2 regions of the Pokkaliibacter sp. CJK22405 genome follow, and region 2 is predicted to be linked to the other one. Evidence: predicted binding sites of a transcription regulator. Region 2 holds the regulator's gene; the other holds the start of a gene.
The links. The regulator FliA, encoded in region 2, starts transcription of late flagellar genes. The targets are predictions, from matches to a motif close to CTAAAGTTNNNNNNNNNNCNGCCGATA.
Positions count from the first base shown of each region.

Region 1 (11,171 bases), on a different contig from region 2:
GACAACTACGGTCGGCCGACAGAAATGTACCCGGCGAACCCGAACGGTTCACCAGAAGGTGTCACCGGCATCACTTCTGCAGATGGCCGCGTGACTATCATGATGCCGCACCCTGAGCGTGTATTCCGTGCTGCTCAGCATTCCTGGCGTCCTGATGACTGGCAGGAAGACGGTAGCTGGATCCGTATGTTCAGAAATGCGCGTGCCTGGGTGAACTAATCCGGATTTTCGCCAACATATAAGGTGGAGTAGCGCTGGCTGCTCCACCTTTTTTATTGCGCGGATAAAATTGCGTTTCTCAGAACAGAATTTTTTACCGGTTGGGCTTGAGACTCTGATTCCAGCCCATACTATAGCGCCGGACCAAAACAGATTGCGGGTAAGCAAGGAGATTGTGGCCGTGACTCCTGATCTGGTCTGGGTAGTCGTAAGTGATATTGGACAAGATGTGGTCTCTGATCATACTTAGCGGACTTGGATCTGTGAGTGGGTGTAGAGACGATGAGGGGGAAGCATGAGCACTTTTGGTTCCTTGCAGGCTCAGTTAGAGCGCCTGAAACAGGAAGGTAAGGGCGGCAAGTCAGAGAAACGTACAGGTCTTCGTACCTTCGTTCCTGTCTATGCACCTGCCAAGCCACAGGGCAAAGAGGAAGACGAAACCACCGATAGCGATACCGAGGATAACCTTGAAGGTTTCACTATGGGTGATGATGGTAGTGACTACGATGACGATGGCAATGTGATCGAGTCAGAAGAAGAGTCAGAAGATTCGGATTCGCAGCAGTATTAATGTGTGAATCAGGCTCTGGTGGGTGATCAGTACTCAGTAAAGCCGCAATAAAAAAAGGGGATGATAAGCATCCCCTTTTTTGTTTTCTGTTCTCAGGCTCAGAACCAGTCGGTCATGCGCTGGAACCAGGAACGGTCTTCTTCTTCGTTGCCGGATGCAGCCGGTGTCTCAACTGCAGGCTTGGCAGGCGCCTGAGTGTTGGCCTTCACTTCCGTCGAGAAGTCAGGCTTGGCATCAGACTTACGGAATACGCCGAAGGAGTACTTATCGATAATGCTGGTTTCATCCAGAATATTTTTGCTGTAGCCCGGGTAGTTCAGATCAAGAACATCCTGCGCTGACTTGGCCAGCTTTTCCTCACCCAGCGCATTGTAAGAAACGATCATCACCGCCAGTGCGTCAGAGACGGCAGGCGTTTCCTGAAAGTTCTCCACCACATAGCGACCACGGTTTGCCGCCGCCAGATAAGCGCCACGCTTAATGTAGTACTGGGCTACGTGGATTTCATAGCGGGCCAGACGGTTACGCAGATAGACCATGCGGTTTTTCGCATCGGAAGCGTAAGGGCTGTTGGGGTAGAGACGAACCAGTGTGGCGAAATCGTTGTAGGAGTCTTTCGCAGCACCGGGGTCACGCTCGGTTTCATCAGTGGGCAGGAAGCGGGAAATCAGACTCTGATCCTGCTCGAAGGCGGTGAGTCCGCGAACGTAGTAGGCGTAGTCGATATAGTTACTGTTGGGGTAAACACGGATGAAGCGATCCGCTGCTGCGCGGGTTTCGTCTTCCTTGCCATCCCGGTAGTAGGCGTAGATCAGTTCAAGCTGGGCCTGTTCGGAATAACGACCGAAGGGATAGCGTGCTTCGAGTTTTTCATACCAGTCAGCTGCCTGATCCCAGAGGGCGTCATCCAGTGCAGTGGTGGCCTTGTCGTACATCACCTGCTCAGAATAGTCTGGCTCTTTAGGTGCTAGGGCTGAGCAGCCTGCCAGGGCAGTTGCCATGGCGACAGCTAGCAGGAGTTTACCTTGTCGCATCAGGTTACCATTGCCGCGTTCAGTGACTTTGAGGCCGTTATTCTAGCGGGATTCCATCTGGTGTACAGTGCGCGAGCTGAATAAGGCCGAATAAGCAGCTATACTTGCCCCCTTTTCAGCGGCCCCTCCGACGGAGCAGGCCCGGTAATCAGGCAGGTTGAGTAAGCCAGATGAGTGAAACAATCAAGCACCGAGAGCAAGTGCCCGTCTCTTCGGGTGGAATGCGACTGGATCAGGTCGCGGCAGAGCTTTTCGGGGATTATTCCCGCTCCCGGTTGCAGGAATGGATCAAGGAAGGCGCGCTGCTCGTCGATGGCAAAACCTGCAAACCCCGCGAGAAGTTGCTCGGCGGTGAATGGCTGACGCTGGAGGCGATCCTGGAGGTTCAGGAGCGCTGGGAAGCCGAAGATATTCCGCTACCGATCATTTATGAAGACGAACATATTCTGGTACTCAACAAGCCCGCAGGTCTTGTGGTGCATCCGGCCGCTGGCCACAGCGAAGGTACGCTGCTGAATGCCTTGCTGCATCATGCGCCTGAGCTGGGGCATGTTCCGCGTGCCGGTATTGTTCACCGTCTGGATAAGGACACCACGGGTCTGATGGTGGTGGCAAAGACGCTGCAGGCCCAGACAGATCTGGTCGCGCAGCTGCAGGATCGCTCCATGGGGCGTGAGTATGAAGCCATTGTTCAGGGCGTGATGACCGGCGGCGGTGTCGTCGATGAGCCGATGGGGCGCCACAGCCGTCACCGTCAGAAAATGGCCGTCGTCGCTCAGGAAACCGGCAAGCATGCGGTAACCCATTACCGCGTGATCGAGAAATTCCGCGCTCATACTCATATTCGCTGCAAGCTGGAAACCGGCCGCACCCACCAGATTCGCGTGCATATGTCGCACATCCATTATCCGTTGGTGGGTGATCCGCTTTACGGTGGCCGTAACCGCCTTCCCAAGGGGTGCACAGAAGAGCTGCAGGATGCGTTGCGTCAGTTTCAGCGTCAGGCCCTCCATGCCAAGCGTCTTGAGTTGAGCCATCCGGCGACGGGTGAGTGGATGGAGTGGGAAATTGATTTGCCTGAGGATCTGATTCAGCTTCTTGATGTTCTGGATACTGACCGTATAGGTTTTGACCACTACGAATAAGCCGAAACTCATCGCAGAGAGAGCCGTGACATGTCCTACGTATTTCCCGACTGGCCTGCGCCAATCAATGTTCGCTCAGTCTGTACGACGCGTCTGGGAGGTGTCAGTCAGGCACCTTTCGACAGCTTTAATCTTGGCGATCATGTGGGTGATGACCCTCGCGCTGTGTTTGCCAACCGTGCTCAGCTTTGTGATGAGTTGCAGTTACCCTCCGAACCTTTCTGGCTTGAGCAGGTTCATGGTACGCAGGTGCTGGCACCCGGTCAGGTGAGATGCGGTGATGCCAGCATTTCCTGTGAAGCGGGTGAAGTCCTGAGCATTATGACCGCGGACTGTCTGCCGGTTTTGCTGTGTGATCAGGCTGGAACGGTGGTGGCGGGGGCTCATGCTGGCTGGCGCGGACTCTGTGAAGGCGTTCTGGAAAATACCGTCAGCGCCATGGAGTGCGATCCTGCCGAGATTATGGTCTGGCTAGGCCCGGCCATTGGCCCGAATGCCTTTGAAGTGGGTGATGAGGTCCGTGAAGCATTTGTCGCTCATGCGCCCATTGCGGGTCTTGCCTTTACGCTGGGCCGCGAGGCCGGGAAATGGATGGCGGATATCTATCTTCTGGCGCGCCAGCGACTGGAAGCGATGGGGATTACCGCCATTTATGGCGGTGAATACTGCACCCACACGCAGGAAGATCTGTTTTATTCCTACCGCCGTGATAAAACCACAGGCCGTATGGCCTCGCTGATCTGGATGGCTTCCTGACATCAGCGGTTGAAAGCGGCCTTTAGCAGGCCGCTTTTTTGTTCTCTTCTTCATTGCTCACCCATCTCTCTGCCACAGATCAGCGTGTTAATCAGGCTGGTAACTTCTCTTCAGGCTTTACCCTTTCTTTACAGTTCACTCTTTTTGTATCTGCTGATTGCCGGGCTGGCACGTAGCTTGCTCATACCCCTCAAAAGGTTTTGAGGTAGGCACCATGTCAATGGACAGAGCACTGTACCTGGCAATGTCAGGGGCAAAGCAGAATCTCTGGGCTCAGGCGATTCATACCAACAACTTGGCGAACGTTTCTACTGGCGGCTTCAAGAGCGATTTCGAGCAGGCGCGGGCGATGCAGGTCTTTGGTGAGACCTTTCCGTCCCGCGTGTACAGCATGACAGAGAACCCCGGCACGAACTTCGAGCAGGGTGCGTTGCAAGAGACTGGTCGTGACCTCGATGTGGCGGTGGATGGCTCCGGTTTTATTGCGGTTCAGCGCCCTGACGGTTCCGAGGCTTATACCCGCTCTGGCGATCTGCATATTGATCAAAACGGCATTTTGCGTACCGGCAAGGGGTTGCCGGTACTTGGCAATGGCGGGCCGATTGCCTTGCCACCGGCAACCAAAGTGACCATCGGCGGCGACGGTACTATTTCCGTTCAGGCGCAGGGTGATCAGCCGACGGATCTGGCGGATGTGGATCGTATCCGCATGGTCAACCCCGATATCCGTGATGTGGTTAAGGGTGAGGATGGCCTGTTCCAGCAGGAAAATGGCCAGCCTGCCGCCCCCGATGTGAATACGCGTATGGTGTCAGGGTTTCTTGAGGCCAGTAATGTGAATGCGGTCGAAGAGTTCACCAACATGCTGTCGATTTCCCGGCAGTACGAGCTCAACGTCAAGGTCATGCAGGCCGTTGATGAGAACGCGCAACAAGAAAATCAGCTTCTCCAGGTGAGTTAAGGAGTTAATCCATGTTGGCATCCCTCTGGATCGGCAAGACCGGTCTTAGCGCACAGGAGACCGCGCTCTCAACCATTTCGAATAACCTGGCGAACATCAGTACGACAGGTTTTAAGAAGGATCGTCCGAACTTTGAAGATCTGCTTTATCAGATCAAGCGTCAGCCAGGTGGACTGACCAGTGAGAACACCCGTTTGCCTTCAGGTTTGCAGATCGGTAGCGGTGTTCGGGTAGGCATCAACGAAAAGATCTTCACTCAGGGGGATCTGGAAACGACGGATAACTCGCTGGATGTGGCGATTAACGGCGATGGCTTCCTGCGGGTACTGCTGCCGGATGGCACCATTGGCTATACCCGTGACGGCAACCTGAGTCTGGATGCGGATGGCAACATCGTTAACCAGTCGGGCTATCCCATGGATCCGCAGATTAACGTCGCGGATGCAACGCAGATCACTATCAGTGGTGATGGCCAGGTTGAGGTGGTGATCAACGGCGATACGGCGAATCCACAGGTCGCCGGGCAGTTGCAGCTCACCACTTTTGTTAACCCGGCCGGTTTGCAGGACATGGGTGGCGATATCTACAAGGAAACGGTCGCCAGTGGCGCACCCAATGACGGCGTGCCTGGTGAGGATGGTCGTGGCACCCTGATTCAGGGCATGCTGGAGTCTTCCAACGTTAACGCGGCTGAAGAGCTGGTAAACCTGATCACCACTCAGCGCGCGTACGAGATGAACTCCAAGGCCATATCGACAGCGGATCAGATGCTGTCCTTCGTAACACAGCAGCTATAAGCGCAGTTTCAGGTGACGTTGATGAGTAAGCGTGCATTACAGGCGGTTTTCGCAAGCGTGCTGATGTTGGTGCTGGCGGGATGTATGAACAACGCCAAGCCTAATGATCCCGAGTATGCGCCCGTGACTGCGCAGGATCTGCAGCAGCCTCGTGAAACCAATGGCGCCATTTATCAGGCCGGTTCTGAAATGAGCCTGTATGGCGATCGTCGTGCTCATCGGGTCGGCGATATTATTGTGATCAACCTGGAAGAGACGACCCAGTCGAGCAAGTCTGCATCGTCTTCAGCTGATAAGTCGGCCTCTGCCAGCATCTCCAACCCGACCGTGCTGGGTAGCCAGTTCGGTGTTGCTGGCCTGTCACTGGACTCCAGCCTGAGTGGCTCCAGCAACTTCAGTGGCAGTGGTGATACCAGTCAGGCCAATAACCTGGCAGGCACCATTGCCGTCACCGTATCGGAAGTGATGCCTAACGGCATCATGAAAGTGCGTGGGGAGAAGTGGCTGACGTTGTCCACAGGGGATGAATATATCCGCATCACCGGCATGATTCGGCCGGAGGATGTCACACCCGAGAATGAGATTTCTTCTACCCGTGTTGCTGATGCGCGCATTACCTACAGTGGTAATGGCCAGACGCAGGCAGCGGCAACCATGGGCTGGCTGAGTCGCTTCTTTATCAGTGCGATCTGGCCATTCTGATTTCAGGAGCTGAGTGATGATGAAACGTATCCTGTCGCTTTTTCTCTGTCTGTGGATCGCCATGCCCTCGGCGCAGGCGGCAATTACTCAGCGCCTGAAAGATATTGCTCAGGTGGCCGGTGTCCGTACTAACCAGTTGGTGGGTTACGGTCTGATTGTGGGTCTGGATGGCAGCGGTGACAAAAGTAGTGCCGCCTATACCTCGCAGACCTTCAAGAACCTGCTGACCCAGTTCGGCATATCTTTGCCGAGCGGCACCAACCCTCAGTCGAAAAATATTGCCGCTGTTGCCGTTCATGCGGATTTACCGGCCTTTGCCAAGCCAGGTCAAACCATTGATGTGACCGTGTCTTCTCTGGGGGATGCCAAGAGTTTGCGTGGCGGTTCGCTGCTGCTGACACCGCTGAAAGGTGCGGACGGTCAGGTCTACGCTATGGCGCAGGGGAATCTGGTGGTGGGTGGCTTTGGTGTCGATGGGCAGGATGGCTCCAAGATCACCGTTAACGTGCTTAACGTTGGCAGGATTCCTGCAGGTGCCACCGTAGAGAAAGCCGTTGCTTCCGGTTTCAATACAGGTGACTCACTGGTGTTCAATCTTAACCGCCCCGACTTTACCACGGCCAAGCACGTGACCGAGCAGATCAATAATCTGCTGGGCGCCGGTGTGGCTGAAGCGATGGATGCAACCTCCATCCGGGTGCGTGCGCCTCGGGATCCTTCTCAGCGTGTGTCTTATCTCTCCGTGTTGGAAAATCTGGAAATCACCGAGGGTGATGAGCGTGCCAAGGTCATCATCAACTCCAGAACCGGAACCATCGTTATTGGTGAAAACGTGCGTGTTTCACCGGTTGCTGTCACTCATGGCGCTCTGACAGTCTCCATTACGGAAAATCCTCAGGTTAATCAGCCTGAACCGCTTTCCGGCGGTCAAACTGTGGTGACACCGCGTACCGGTATTGAAGTCGATGCAGGCAGTGGTCACATGTTTGAACTGTCTCCGGGGTCCACCCTCAAAGATATCGTCAAGGCCGTTAACAGCGTTGGTGCTGCACCGGGCGACTTAATGGCGATTCTTGAGGCGCTTAAACAGTCAGGTGCTCTGCACGCTGATCTGGTTGTGATCTGAGGTACTTATCATGATCGGGCAGGCTACTGCGCAATCCCAGCTCTATTCCGACCTTGGTCAGCTGCAAACGCTGAAAAACCAGGTCAAGGATGGCAAGGATGCCTCGCCCGAAGCACTGCAGAAAGTGGCGCAGCAGTTTGAGTCGCTGTTTATTAACCAGATGCTTCGTACCATGCGTGAAGCAGACCAGTCCTGGAATAAGGATGGTCTCTTCAACTCGCCGGAAATGAATCATTTTCAGGACATGCTTGATCAGCAGCTGGGTGTGGAAATTGCCAATGCCGGTGGTATTGGCCTTTCTGAGTTTCTGACTCGCCAGCTGAGCAAGGGCAGTAATGGCAGTACGGATGGCCCAACAATTGGTCAAACCCTGACGAGCAGCCGGCTGGCGGATACCCGGCGTCAGGTGGACAGCAGCATTGATGCGTTTCTGGCGCGCCAGGAGCGAATTTCAAGTGGTCAGAGTTCACAGTCCGCTAACAGCACGTTGTCTGACACCGCTGGAGTGAGTGCATCGTCGACATCTTCCGATGGCAGTGAAGGTTTTGATTCCCCGGAAGACTTTGTAGCTACGCTCTATCCCGCAGCAGAGAAAGCAGCGGCCACCATGGGGAGCGATCCCCGTTATCTGCTGGCGCAGGCGGCCTTGGAATCTGGCTGGGGCAAACGCATGATTCGTAATGAAGACGGTTCTAACAGCTACAACCTCTTTGGTATCAAGGCGGACAGCAGCTGGCAGGGTGATAAGGCGCTGACCTCAACGCTGGAATACCGAAATGGCACGCCAGTGCGCGAAAATGCGTACTTCCGCTCCTACAATTCCTACGAGGAAAGTTTCTCTGACTACATGAGCTTCCTCAGCCAGAACCGTCGTTACGGTCAGGCATTGCAGCAAACCTCGGATGGCGATAGCTATGTTCAGGCGCTGCAAAATGCCGGATATGCGACAGACCCGCAATACGCCAGCAAGATCAGTACGATTGCTCGCGGGGATCGTATGTCTCAGGCAATCCTGCAGCACAGTACGCTGTCGCTCTAAGTGACGCCTGAAGGCTCTGAATCAGGAGCTGTTGCAGTGAATAGAAACGGGCGCTGCGATAATCAGCGCTCAAGTCTTTTGCGCCTTGGCCGATACGTTGCCCATTAGGGGAGTAAAGTTATGTCCAGTTCATTGTTGAGTATCGGTTCCCAGGGCGTTAAGGCCAGCCAGGCTGGTCTCACGGTGACCAGTAATAACCTCACCAACATTAACTCTGAAGGCTACAGTCGCCAGCGCGTAAACCAGTATGCGCAATCCGGCTATGGCGTTACCTATACAGATATTGAACGTGTCAGTAACCAATACGCGGTGAAGGATCTGCAGACCCAGACGTCGGTCTACAATGAGTCTTCCACCAAGCTTCAGTTTGCCAGCATCCTCGACAGCCTGATCTCCGGCGACACCACTTCAATCAGTGATGCGCTCTCCAATTTCTTTGGCAGTGTGAACGATGCTCTTGCCGATCCTTCGGATACGACTCAGCGTAATCTTGTGCTTTCCAGCGCGGATGAACTTGCCAGCATTTTTAACCAGACCAACGATCTTCTGGTGGATCAGCAGAAGAATGTGAACGACACCATCACGGCGTCGGTATCCAGCATTAATGATATGACCAGTTCTCTGGCTGAGCTGAACACGCAGATCGCCAACCAGTCGAACCTCGGTAATAGCGTGGCAGACCTGCAGGATCAGCGAGATGAACTGATCCGTCAGCTCTCCGAGCAAATCGGCGTGTCTACGGCCGATGCTGAAAATGGCATGACCAACATTTATCTGAGTAATGGCACGGCGCTGGTTTCAGGCGGTACGTCCACCCAGCTGAATGTGGTCTCTGGCGAATACGACGGTAGCCAGCTCGATATTACGGCGGGGAATTCCAAGACGGTTATTTCCTCGTCAATCAGTGGCGGTAGCCTGGGCGGGGCACTGGAATACCGTGATGAAATTCTTAACCCGACCATTAACCAGGTTGGGCAGCTGGCAATGGCGTTTACCCAGAATGTGAACTCCACCTTGCAAAACGGTGTGGATCTGGACGGTAACGCCGGTCAGTCGCTGTTCGAGCCAGAACTGTCTGGTAGCTACACTGTCTCTAACCGTGTTTTGGCCAGTTCCAATAACACGGGCACAGGCTCCGGCGTCTTGTCGATTCCAGCAGGCTCTGATCTCTCGACCCTGACATCAAGCGATTATTCCGTTCGTTATGATGCGACCTCCGGTAACTACACCATTACCCGAGCCAGTGATGACACCACGGTGGCCACCGGTGCCGGCCCGAACTTTACCGTCGATGGTCTGGATTTAAGCTTTTCCGGTACGCCGGGTGATGGCGATACTTTTCTGATTCGTCCGACTTACAACTTTGCGAGTGAAGTGAGTACCACTGGGTTGAGCGAGCGAGAGCTGGCCTTCGCTGCCAGTGGCAGTACGACGAGTGTTAATGGTGATAACACCAATGCCACAGCCTTGGCTGAGCTGCAAAATACCAAGCTGCTGAATGGCGGTACACTGACATTCGAGGGTGGGTATTCACAAATCATTGGTGATGTTGGCGGCTATGCCAGTAAGGCAACAGCAGCAGAGGCCAGTAACAGTATTCTGCTTGAGAATGCTCAGAATCGTCGTGACTCGATCTCTGCGGTCAGCGAGGATGAGGAAGCGGTCAATCTGACCAAATATCAGCAAGCCTATCAGGCAGCCGCACAGGTTATCGCGGCGGCCCAAAGTACATTTGCCACATTGATTTCTGCGATTAGCTGAGGGGAGGGGTTATGCGCATTTCTTCTCAACAACTTTATCGTCAAGGCCTGACGTCCATCCAGAAAAATCAGGAAGAGCTGTCTAGAGCCAATGATCAGCTCAGTACGGGGATGAGGGTGCTCACTGCAGGGGATGACCCCGCAGCGGCAACTCAGGCCAGCCGGCTGGAGAGCAAGCTAGCTCAGAGTGGGCAGTATCAAAAAAACACCACTTCACTGGTTAACTCTCTTGAGTATGAAGAAAGCATCACCGACAGTGTAAACACCTCGATGCTTCGCATTAAGACCCTGCTGATTCAGGCCGGTAATGGCGGTCTGGATGATACTGACAAGCAGGCGATTGCCACCGAGTTACAAGAGCGTCTGTCCGAAATGCAGGACCTGATGAACGCCAAAAACTCCTCGGGAAATTATATTTTTTCAGGCCACGCGACCGATACGGAAGCATTCACTGCAGATAACCCTTCACTGAGTACTACCTATCAGACCTATTCCTATCAGGGTGACAGTGGTCAAAATGAAGTGCCACTTTCCAGTTACGTTTCTCTTTCCAACGGTGATGCTGGCGATAGTGTTTTCGTCTTTGACGAAGTAGATGGCAGTGGTAATGCCACGGGGAACAGTACCAACATCCTCAATGTCATCAGTGAGGCTGCCACAGTACTGAATGATCCGACCCAGACCGCAGATCTGGATAAGTATCTGAACAATCTGGAAAGCGCCTATTCGCAGCTGCAACAGACACAATCCAGTATCGGCGCCAGGCTGAATGTCGCGGATGATGTGCAGAGTTCTGCCGAAGCCAGTGATATTACAGATACCTCCACCAAGGCCAGTCTGGTCGAGGTGGATACCTACGAGGCGATTACTAATTTAACCACCCGTACCAATGCTCTGCAGATAGCGCAGGCCAGTTATGCCAAGGTGCAGGGCATGAGTCTTTTTGACTATCTCTAGGGATTGGGCTGTCTGGGTAGAAGAGGGCACATGCCCTCTTTTTTATTGCCCAAATTCACCAAAAAATAACTAAAGAAAATTCGTGAGGGGTCGATAACCTAAAT
Region 1 covers NZ_JBKKHQ010000007.1:290,888-302,058, forward strand. The annotation lists gene purL (phosphoribosylformylglycinamidine synthase) at 1-219, shown strand, start outside; gene ACKC9G_RS04480 (hypothetical protein) at 515-790, shown strand; gene ACKC9G_RS04485 (outer membrane protein assembly factor BamD) at 889-1,824, opposite strand; gene rluD (23S rRNA pseudouridine(1911/1915/1917) synthase RluD) at 1,995-2,969, shown strand; gene pgeF (peptidoglycan editing factor PgeF) at 3,000-3,725, shown strand; gene flgF (flagellar basal-body rod protein FlgF) at 3,946-4,686, shown strand; gene flgG (flagellar basal-body rod protein FlgG) at 4,698-5,483, shown strand; gene flgH (flagellar basal body L-ring protein FlgH) at 5,505-6,185, shown strand; gene ACKC9G_RS04515 (flagellar basal body P-ring protein FlgI) at 6,202-7,311, shown strand; gene flgJ (flagellar assembly peptidoglycan hydrolase FlgJ) at 7,322-8,350, shown strand; gene flgK (flagellar hook-associated protein FlgK) at 8,471-10,111, shown strand; gene flgL (flagellar hook-associated protein FlgL) at 10,123-11,067, shown strand.
Region 1: a site for FliA is predicted at 8,419-8,445, ahead of flgK (flagellar hook-associated protein FlgK). Genes of this name have one in related genera too.

Region 2 (11,171 bases):
TCCATGGGGATCCAGGTCTACCAACAAAACAGATTTGCCCATATCTGCCAGTAAACCAGCCAGCGTCACGACCGTCGTGGTTTTACCTACACCACCTTTTTGATTGGATACTGCCCATACACGCATGATGCAGCTCCCTAAACCTTAACGGTTTTGGTCAGGCGCTGGCCGATTTCGGCCAGATCAACCACGTCATCTGCTAACCCAGCCTTAACGATAGCCATAGGCATGCCATAGATAACGCAACTTTGCTCCGACTGTGCCCAGACATCACTACCGGACTGCTTTAAGAGACGAGCACCTTCACGACCATCGGCGCCCATTCCCGTCATGACGACAGCCAGCACTTTCCCCGGATACTGTTTAGCAGCAGACCCGAAGGTAACATCAACGCAAGGCTTATAGTTAAGGCGCTCATCGCCAGGCAATATACGTACACGACCACCCTGACGCTGCTCAATCATCATCTGTTTGCCACCCGGAGCCAATAAAGCGAGTCCAGGACGCAACTCATCGCCATCTTCCGCTTCCTTGACACTAATCTGACACAGCTGATTAAGACGCTCTGCAAAGGCTTTGGTAAAAGCCGCTGGCATGTGCTGAATCAAAACAATAGGGGCAGGAAAGTCCTTGGGTAACTTCGTTAAAACCTCTTGCAGTGCAACAGGTCCACCGGTTGAGGTACCAATCGCCACCAACTGATAGCGTTTGGCTACTGTCGGGCTAAAGGTGCGGGTTGGAATATTGATGTCATTACCAGTTCGCGACTGGAGCGTCACGGTTTTAACAGGAGGCGCAGACGGTTTAGTGATATCCAGGCTCACTGAAGGTGCGCCACGAGGCGTCGCTCGACGGCTCATAGCCACTTCATAGACTTTTTCCCGCAGGCTGCTCTCCATCTTCTGCCGATTCCGGGACAAGTCCTCGAAGTTCTTCGGCATGAAGTCGATGGCCCCTGCTTCGAGGGCGTTCAAGGTAATGCGAGCGCCTTCGTAGGTCATCGAAGAAAACATCAGTACAGGAGTCGGCTGCCGACGCATGATTTCACTAACGGCTGAAATACCATCCATCATCGGCATTTCATAATCCATAGTTATCACATCAGGACGGAGTTCGAGCGTTTTCTCAATCGCAAGCCGCCCGTTCTCAGCAGTTCCTATTACCTTGAAGCGACTATCAGCCTCCAGAATTTCTGTCAGTCTACGCCGAAAGAACGCTGAGTCATCTACCACCAGTACGGTGATGGGCATTGCTAAACTCCTTCAAACTCGGCTAAACCCTGTTAGCGCGAGGCGTAATACTTAAGCAGACTGGGGATATCAAGAATCAGGGCAATACGGCCATCCCCAGTAATCGTTGCTCCCGAAATACCTGGGGTACCATGCAACATCTTACCCAGAGGCTTAATAACAACCTCTTCCTGGCCCACTAACTGGTCAACCACAAAACCAACACGCTGAGTCCCGATCGAAACAATAACCACATGACCGCTCTTGGACTCCTGATCATTGCGATGGCGACTCACCAACCAGCGGTGAAGATAAAACAAGGGCAGAGGTTTCTCACGAACAACCACCACTTCCTGACCATCCACTACGTTGGTTTTACTGAGATCAAGATTAAAGATCTCATTCACATTCACCAAAGGCAGCGCAAATGCCTGATCATCCAGCATGATCATCAGCGTAGGCATAATGGCCAGGGTTAACGGTACCTTGATCTCAATGCGTGAGCCCTTGCCCTTGATAGAGCGCACATTCAGGGAGCCATTCAGCTGGGTGATTTTGGTTTTCACCACATCCATGCCGACGCCACGGCCAGAAACATCTGATATTTCTGACTTGGTCGAGAAGCCCGGTGCAAAAATAAGGTTAAAGGCTTCAGAGTCCGATAAGCGCTCTGCTGAGTCTGCATCCAGCACACCTTTTTCCACAGCCTTGGCGCGCAAAATGTGTGGATCCATGCCTGCGCCATCATCATCGATGGAGAGCAAAATATGGTCACCTTCCTGCTGTGCAGAGAGAATCACAGTACCTGCACGTGGCTTCCCGGCCCCCTCGCGAACTTCAGGGTTTTCAATACCGTGATCCACAGCATTACGAACCAAGTGAATCAAAGGATCCGCCAGTGCCTCAACAAGGTTCTTGTCGAGATCCGTCTCCTCCCCCACTAGCTCAAGGTGAACTTCTTTCTTCAAGGAGCGTGAAAGGTCTCGTACAACGCGTGGAAAGCGGCCAAATACCTTCTTGATTGGCTGCATACGTGTCTTCATCACGGATGTCTGAAGATCACCAGTGACAACATCCAGACTGGCTACGGCTTTCACCAGCTCATCGTCAATATGTTTTGACCCCAGACGAACCAGACGGTTACGAACCAGCACCAGTTCACCCACCATATTCATGATGTCATCAAGCCGCTTGGTATCAACACGCACAGTCGTTTCAGCAGCAGCTGCATTGGCGGGTGCGGCTTTATCTGCAGCTTTAGCAGCGACTGGTTCTGCGGCTGGCGCTGCTTTGGGAGGTTCTACCGGAGCTGGCGGCTTAGGTGGGGTAGCAGGCTTAGGCGTAGGCTTTTCCGTAGCTTTAGCTGATGGTGTTTCTGGCGCCTTGGTCACACCTGTTGGTTTTTGTGCTGCTGGAGCACTGACAGGTGCTTCATCCTGATGAGCAAAAGCCCCTTTGTTCTGAGCCTGAAGCTCATCCATCAGCCGCTCAAACTCATCGTCAGTAATCAGATCACCGTCATTCCCGGCACTCACTGGCGCGGGAGACTTTTTCTCTGGCTCTTTTGGCTTAGGAGGCTCTGCAGCCGCAGGAGCCGCTCCACCACCCTGCAACTGGTCTAACAGCGCCTCAAACTCTTCATCAGTGATGTCACCGTTAGGATCAGCATCACCCAGTAACTCCTGAGTTGTCGGCGTCCGAGTTGGCTCCGCGGCTGATGTATCGCCTGCACTCGGGCCACTTCCCGTACCATGAAGCTCATCCAGAAGATTCTCGAACTCATCATCGGTAATAAGATCATCATCGCCTGAGCTCTGCTCGGCAGCTAACGCAGATGCATCCTCAGACGAGATAGCCTGCAGCAGGTTTTCAAATTCATCATCAGAAATATCAGAAGTTTCCTCGACGACCTCATCTTCCTGAGCCGCGGCAAACTCCTCTTCAAGAGAAGCCAATGGAGGTTCGGCATTTGCAGCCTCCTGAGCGGTTTCAGGCTCGGCCAGACGGCCAAGCGCTTCCAGCAACTCAGGGGAGGCATGATCGGGTTCCTGACCATTTCGAACCTGATCAAACATGGCGTTCACGGTATCGAGCGACTGAAGCACGATATCCATGAGCTCAGAAGTGACGTGGCGTTTACCATTTCGTAGCACGTCAAAGACGTTTTCCGCCACATGACAGCAATCAACCAGAGCGGTTAGCTGTAAGAAACCAGCCCCACCCTTAACGGTATGAAAGCCGCGGAAAATAGCATTCAAAAGATCCTTGTCTTCAGGACGTTGCTCCAGGTCGACTAACTGCTCTGACAACAGCTCAAGAATTTCTCCGGCTTCTACCAGAAAATCCTGAAGGATCTCTTCATCCACTTCTAAGCTCATCTGGCCACTCCTCAGAACCCTAGGCTAGACAACAGGTCGTCAACTTCATCCTGGCCAGAAACCACATCCTGATTTCCACCGGGCAACTGCGGACCTTCACCTTTTATTTTTTGATCTTCTTTCTTAGATTGATCCTGCTGCTCGAAATCGTGCGTAATCCCGGAGATGAAATCGACCTGACTGGCCATACGAACCATATTTACCAGACTGGCTTCGACCTCTGTCACCATCGCAATAACGCGGCGAATCAGCTGACCTGTCAAATCCTGATAGCCTTGCGCCATCAAAATTTCAGTCAGGTGAGAGTGAAGCGAGCTCGATCCATCCTCAACGGTTTTCAGGAAATCAGAAGTGCGCATATAGAGCTCTTTGAATGCCTTGGCATCCATCTCCCGCTTGACCAGTTTTTCCCAGTCAGTGCGAAGAAGCTCAGCCTGATTACCCAGTTTTTCAGCTACCGGCATACTGACATCCACCATATCCATGGTTTTGTTCGCAGCAGTCGCTGTCAGCTCAATGACATAATTCAGTCTCTCGGAAGCGTCCTGAATGTTTTTGACATCGTCAGAACCTGCTACCAGAGCATTGTTCTCGAAGTCAGAGTGAAACGATTTGATGGATTCGTGAAGAGCACGAGTCAGGCGCCCTACTTCATGAAACAGCGCTTCGTTACGAGCTTCGCTCAAACGGTGAATCACACTGATGGCTCGACTGAAGTCACCTTGCTCCAGATGCCCCATGATCTCTTCACCACCCCGTAACAGGGTCTGCTCAAATCCTTGCAGATCCACTTTTTCTTCACCGGACATAACGGGGCACCTTATTTAGGAAGTCGCATCAATACGCTCAAAGATTTTCTCGATTTTTTCCTTCAGCACAGCTGCAGTAAAAGGCTTAACCACATAACCATTAACCCCAGCCTGAGCTGCAGCAATGATCTGCTCACGTTTAGCTTCTGCAGTCACCATGAGAACAGGCAAGCGCACCAATTTAGGATCAGCGCGCACAGCCTTTAGAAGATCTATTCCGGTCATCCCGGGCATATTCCAGTCGGTAACGAGGAAATCAATGCCTCCTGACTTCAATATGGGTAATGCAGTACTGCCGTCATCGGCCTCTACCGTATTGGTAAAGCCAAGATCACGCAGCAGGTTTTTGATGATCCGTCTCATTGTTGAAAAGTCATCGACAATGAGAATCTTCATATTTTTATCCAAGGCAACCTCCGTCATGCCCCAACGGCTGAGCCCAAAGCTCTCTTAAAAATTAGTTTATTCACAATTCTGCACAAGCTGAGTTTTATACCTGAAGCTGCCAACCTGACAACTTTGCGCGCAACCTGGCAGCCGCTTGGCTGTGAATCTGGCTGACACGCGACTCACTCACCCCCAGAACCGCACCAATTTCCTTGAGATTGAGCTCTTCGTCATAGTACAGCGATAACACTAAACGCTCCCTTTCGGGTAACAGTTCAATGGCTTTAGCCAGCGCACCGGCAAAAGCATCCCGCTGATGCTCCGCTTCGGGAGACTCTGAATCTCCAGCGATTTGCACGCCGGGACCATCCTCTTCCTGCTCGGTGATTTCTTCATAACTGAACAGCCGCGTTGACGAGCTGTCCTGAAGCATAGCGTAATATTCATCCAGCGAGACACCGAGTTCAGCCGCCACCTCATAATCTTTGGCGTCACGACCATAGGTTGACTCGATCTGCTGAATAACTTCGCTTACGCGTCGCGCATTTCGATGAACAGAGCGTGGAGACCAGTCTCCTTTACGCACTTCATCGATGATAGCCCCACGGATACGAATGCCAGCATAGGTTTCAAAACTGGCTCCCTTGCTCGCATCATATTTCCGCGAAGCCTCAATTAGGCCAATCATTCCTGCCTGAATAAGGTCCTCGACCAGAACACTTGATGGAAGTCTGGCTAGCAGGTGATGCGCTATTCGCTTAACCAAGGGCGCATAACGAGTCACCAGATCCTGGCTTGATGAAGGATACAACTGGTTATACATGAGATTCCTTATAACCACTTGGACAGTTTCAGGAAATACGAATTACGTTAACCAACGATGACACAAATTCACCTGAATACAGTTACAGGTCAATAGCAACCGTACTCAGGAGGCGCCAAACAGCGTCGTTATCCTGTCCTGCTGAATTCACCGACGGGACGCGCATTCACCGTCGCGGGAACCAGATTATCAATAGCATGTACTGCCCGGCTGATCAGGTTCCCCTGAGTTGCCAGAGAAAGATCATCGGGGACTTGCTGTCCATCTGTAATATAGGCAACTTTGAGCGCATGTTCGATGACAACACTCAAAACTTCACCAAGATTCACGGCTTCATCCACCTTGGTGATCACACTGCCCTCTAGACCAAGAGGGCGGTAGGACTGATACGCAGAGCGCAGCACCTGCGCCTGACTGGTACTTGGAAGTACCAGCAACTTACGAAGTTTCATACTGACCTGACTTAACTGGCGCAGCTGTTTGTCTCGATGCACATCCTGTGCGCTCATTCCGGCCGTATCCACCAGAACAAGATGCTTGTCACGCAGAGACTTGAGCGTCTCATTGAGCGTCTGACGCTCATCCACAACTCTGACAGGAACATCAAGAATATGTCCAAAGACACGCAGCTGCTCGTGAGCAGCAACGCGATAGCAATCTGTCGTAACCAGAGCCAAGCCAGCACTTCCGTGCTTTAGCACATACCTGGCTGCGAGTTTACCAATGGTGGTTGTCTTTCCACTACCCGTTGGCCCAACCAGTGCGAAGACCCCGCCACCGTCGACAACATCATTCTCGTATGTAGAGAGATGCCCAGCCAACTTAGCAAGCACAGCACGCCATGCCTGTTTAGGCTCAGAGACCTCATCACATACTTTAATGAGCTGACGCGAAAGAGCGACATTAAAGCCCATTTTATGCAGTCGTGTCTGAATCTGTATTTGCAGAGGCTTACTGCGCTCCGAAAAGCTTGCAGGCTTTTGACTAGCCTTCATCTGCTTTTCAAGCAGACCTTTTAACTGCTCGATCTCACCGCGCATTGAAGTTATGACATCAGATCGCTCGTTGAACACGGGCTCTGGCTGACGCACAGGTACTGAAGGAGGAAGATCAGGAATCTGCGACCAATGAACATCCTGCTGTCGGGATACAGGAGCAGTTGCCTTAGGCGGCTCGACAGGCTCACTTGGGGAAAGCCTGCCATGAGCAGTATAAGTATCACTCCCCTCTTCCTCATCCATCGACTGCGACATTGAGACGGGCTCAAAAGGAGGCTTAGATGGCATTGGGGAGGAGGCAGGAGCATCCGGCACTACGCGTAAATGATCACCATTCTGCTGGCGTTGGCGCTCTTTTCGCTCACTTTCAAGACGCTTTAACAGTGCTGCTACGGATTCTTTATCAAGACCTTTGCCTGATGTTGGAAGCCCTTCATGGATTTTTCCCTGACGAGCCTGTTGCTCATGCGCCCGCTGTCGAAGGGAGGCCGCCGAAGGTATAGATTCACTATACGCCGTGGGGGGTTTTGCCGGGGCCTGCGGCTCAGGCTGTAGCGGAGACTCTGACTTTTCAGGTGGCTCGTAATTGATTGCCACCATGATCTCAACGCCGCCTGCTACCCGCTTGTTCGACAAAATAACGGCATCAGGTCCGACTTCTTGCCGAACCTGTCGCATTGCCTGTCGCATATCGGGAGCAAAAAAGCGTTTGATTTTCAAAGCCTTCCCCCGAAATTTGTGCGTGCGGATAGTTTTCTCATTACGCCATTAAAACCCGATATTGAAAATCGTGCCAGCAATTAACCACCAACCGTCGCCACAATGGTAATTTGCTTGTTCTCAGGTATCTCTTGATAAGACAACACATGAATCACCTGGCTACCATAACGGACAAATTTTGCCATCAACATACGAAGCGGTGCCGCCACCAGAAGAATTGCCGGACGACCCTGCATTTCCTGATTTTGCGCCGCTTGCTGGAGTGACTGCTGCAGTCGCTCAGCCATACCAGGCTCAAGTATTAATCCGTCTTCCGTATTTTGCTGACTCTGCTGGTATGACTTAAGCAAAATCTGCTCCAGTTTCGGATCAAGCGTCATAACCGGCAGCTCAGGCTGAGTACCATTAATGTTTTGAATAATCAGTCGAGCAAGTGCTATACGTACTAAAGATGTCAGCTGACCCGGATCTTTCGTCCGAGCAGCCGCTTCCGTAAGGGCTTCCGCGATCGTTCGAATATCACGAACCGGCACCTGCTCACGCAAAAGATTTTGCAGCACCTTGAGAACAATACTAATAGATAGCAAACCCGGCACCAAGGATTCAACCAGCTTCGGTGCATTTTTCGCAAGATTATCAAGAAGATGCTGAACTTCCTCATGACCAATCAACTCAGCAGAGTGGTCATGCATTACCTGATTAAGATGCGTCGCGATCACGGTTGCCGGATCCACCACAGTGTAGCCCATGGTTTGAGCATGATCTTTCTGAGCAGGTTCAATCCACAACGCTTCCAATCCAAAGGCCGGATCACGGGTTTCAATTCCCCGCAGAGTACCGAATACCTGCCCCGGATTAATTGCCATTTCCTTATCTGGATAAATCTCTGCCTCACCGACCGTGACCCCCATCAGGACAATACGATACCCGCCAGGCATCAAATCAAGGTTGTCGCGAATATGAACAGAAGGCACAAGAAATCCCAGATCCTGTGAAAGCTTTTTTCGAATACCTTTGATTCGAGTAAGCAGTTGTCCACCCTGACTTTTATCCACAAGAGGAATAAGTCGATAGCCCACTTCCAAACCAATCATGTCCAACGGGCCGACATCATCCCAGCTCAGCTCACGCTGCTCAGTAGTCTCCGAAGGCGCCTGTTTCGGCTTCTGGGCCTCAAGCGCCTTGGCTTCCGCCTGCTGCTTACTGCGTTTATCCGCGATATAGGCCAGCGCTCCTGTTCCTGCCGCCAAGCCTAAGAATGAAACATGCGGCATTCCTGGCACCAGCCCCATAATGGCCATAATCCCCGCCGTCACCGCCAGCGCTTTAGGTGAAGCAAAGACCTGAGTACCAATCTGAACGCCCACATCTTCAGCCGCACTAACACGAGTCACGATGACAGCGGCCGCGGTGGAGAGCATCAAAGAAGGAATCTGGGCGACAAGGCCGTCACCGATGGTGAGAAGAGTATAAATCTGAACGGCATCACCAAAGGCCAGGCCATGCTGAATCATCCCGATAAGCAAACCACCAATGATATTGATAAACAGGATAAGAATACCGGCAACGGCATCACCACGAACAAACTTACTGGCACCGTCCATAGAGCCGTAGAACTCAGCTTCCTGAGTAATCTCTTTACGTCGGGCCTGCGCTTGCTCCTGATTAATAAGACCCGCGTTGAGATCCGCATCGATGGCCATCTGTTTACCAGGCATAGCATCCAGAACAAAGCGGGCGCTGACTTCCGAGATACGACCAGCACCTTTGGTAACGACCACGAAGTTAATAATCATCAGGATCGCGAAAACCACCAGACCAACTACGTAGTTACCACCGATCACGACCTCACCGAAGGCAGCAATAACCTTACCGGCCGCATCACCACCGTCATGACCGTAAAGCAGTACCACACGGGTCGAAGCCACGTTTAGCGCCAGTCGCAGTAACGTTGCGACAAGAAGCACAGTGGGGAAGACGCCAAAATCCAACGGCCGCAGCACGTAGATGCTGATCAGCAGAATGACCAGAGACAGCGCAATATTGAAGGTAAAGAAAACGTCGAGCAGAAACGGCGGCATGGGCAACGTCATCATTGCCAGCAACACCAGCAAGACGATAGGAACCCCTAATCCTCCTTGGCTGAAAGACCTCAGAGTCGATACTACTTGCGCGCGGTTTATAGCCATTAAGGAACAATGCCAGATGAGTGCACTGTTAGCATACGCAAAACACCTGATCTCGCAACCGCGAAGCCACCTCTACCTGTGTAACTTCCAAGGATTTTCAGACAGTTAGTCGTGTTGCAGTTCGGTAGGAATCTCGTAAGAGGAAGGCTCCAGCGGACGCGGCCCCTGACGACGTTTCCACGCACGCAGATGGGTTACATAGGCCAACACTTGCGCCACGGCAAAATACAACCCTGTTGGAATCTCCTGATCAAGCTCAGTATTGTAATAAATCGCACGAGCAAGCTCTGGCGCTTCCAGCATCGGGATCTCGTGAGCCTGTGCGATCTCCCTGATTTTAAGAGCGCTGTGCTCCTCGCCCTTTGCCAGCAAAATTGGCGCACGATTGCCGCCAGCATACTGTAAGGCAACGGCGTAATGGGTCGGGTTAGTAATAACCACGTCAGCCTTAGGCACATTAGCCATCATGCGACGAAACGCCATCTCACGCTGCATTCGACGGATACGGCCTTTAATCTCGGGGTTACCCTCCGAGTTTTTCATTTCGTCTTTGACTTCCTGCTTGGTCATTTTCAGTTTCTTGATGTACTGATACTGCTGAAAAGGCACATCAATCAGTGAAATCAATACAAGCGATGAAGAGAGCCAAAGAAAGCCCCACAGGATGATATCGAGACCATTCTGAATCGACACATCGACATCTTGTCGCGCCATCAATAGTAGCGTTTCCTGATCAGAGCGAATCACCATCACCGCCACACCGGCCACAACGACAAACTTGGCAAATGCTTTCAGAAGCTCAATCAGGGAGTTAACCGAGAACATCCGCTTCAGTCCCGAAAGCGGATTTAGCTTACTGAGCTTCGGCATCAGAGCTTCACCACTGAAGTTCCACCCCCCCATTAACACCGAAGCAGCAATCGCGGCAAAGAAAAGTCCGATCAGCAAACCAAGCACTGACATCAGCGCTTCCTCTACGCTTTTTTCAAGATGGGCAAACATCATGTAGGGATCAGTCGTAGCGGTGTAATCCAGCTCAAGGTTAAAACGCATTAAGCGAATGAAGGCATCCACGACTTCAGGTCCAAAAAACAGCATGAAGCTGCCGCTAACAACCAACAGAACCGTTGTTGTCAGCTCACGGGATCGGGGAACATCACCTTTACGTCGCGCCTCTTCCAGACGCTTGCTTGTTGGCTGTTCTGTTTTTTCCTGATCTTGATCTGACATCAGGAAGCTCCGAGGTAGACCTTAATTTTATCGAATGCTTCCAGCATCAGGTTCTCCTGCTGCCAGAGCATATCCGACATGCTTGCCCAAAAAATAATCAGGCCAAAAACCAAAAGAAACGCAAAACCGATAGCGAAAATATTCAGCTGCGGAGCCGCTTTGGTAATCACCCCAAGACAGAGGTTAACCAGAAGCAAAGCGACCATACCAGGCAATGACAATGACAGCCCGCTGGCAAACAGCCAGGTTCCGGACTGGGCTATCAGCCAGTAGGTATCGACCTGCGGCCACTGGCCTACCGGTATCCAGATAAAACTGTTAGCCAACATCTGCAGAATGGTCAAATGCCCGTTCAGCAGGAGAAAGATCAGCGTCGCAAGCATCATATAGAACTGACTGAGCACAACG
Region 2 covers NZ_JBKKHQ010000008.1:67,308-78,478, reverse strand. The annotation lists gene ACKC9G_RS04890 (ParA family protein) at 1-126, opposite strand, end outside; gene ACKC9G_RS04885 (protein-glutamate methylesterase/protein-glutamine glutaminase) at 138-1,250, opposite strand; gene ACKC9G_RS04880 (chemotaxis protein CheW) at 1,283-3,607, opposite strand; gene ACKC9G_RS04875 (protein phosphatase CheZ) at 3,619-4,416, opposite strand; gene cheY (chemotaxis response regulator CheY) at 4,432-4,824, opposite strand; gene ACKC9G_RS04865 (RNA polymerase sigma factor FliA) at 4,907-5,626, opposite strand; gene flhF (flagellar biosynthesis protein FlhF) at 5,755-7,344, opposite strand; gene flhA (flagellar biosynthesis protein FlhA) at 7,425-9,533, opposite strand; gene flhB (flagellar biosynthesis protein FlhB) at 9,639-10,763, opposite strand; gene fliR (flagellar biosynthetic protein FliR) at 10,763-11,171, opposite strand, start outside.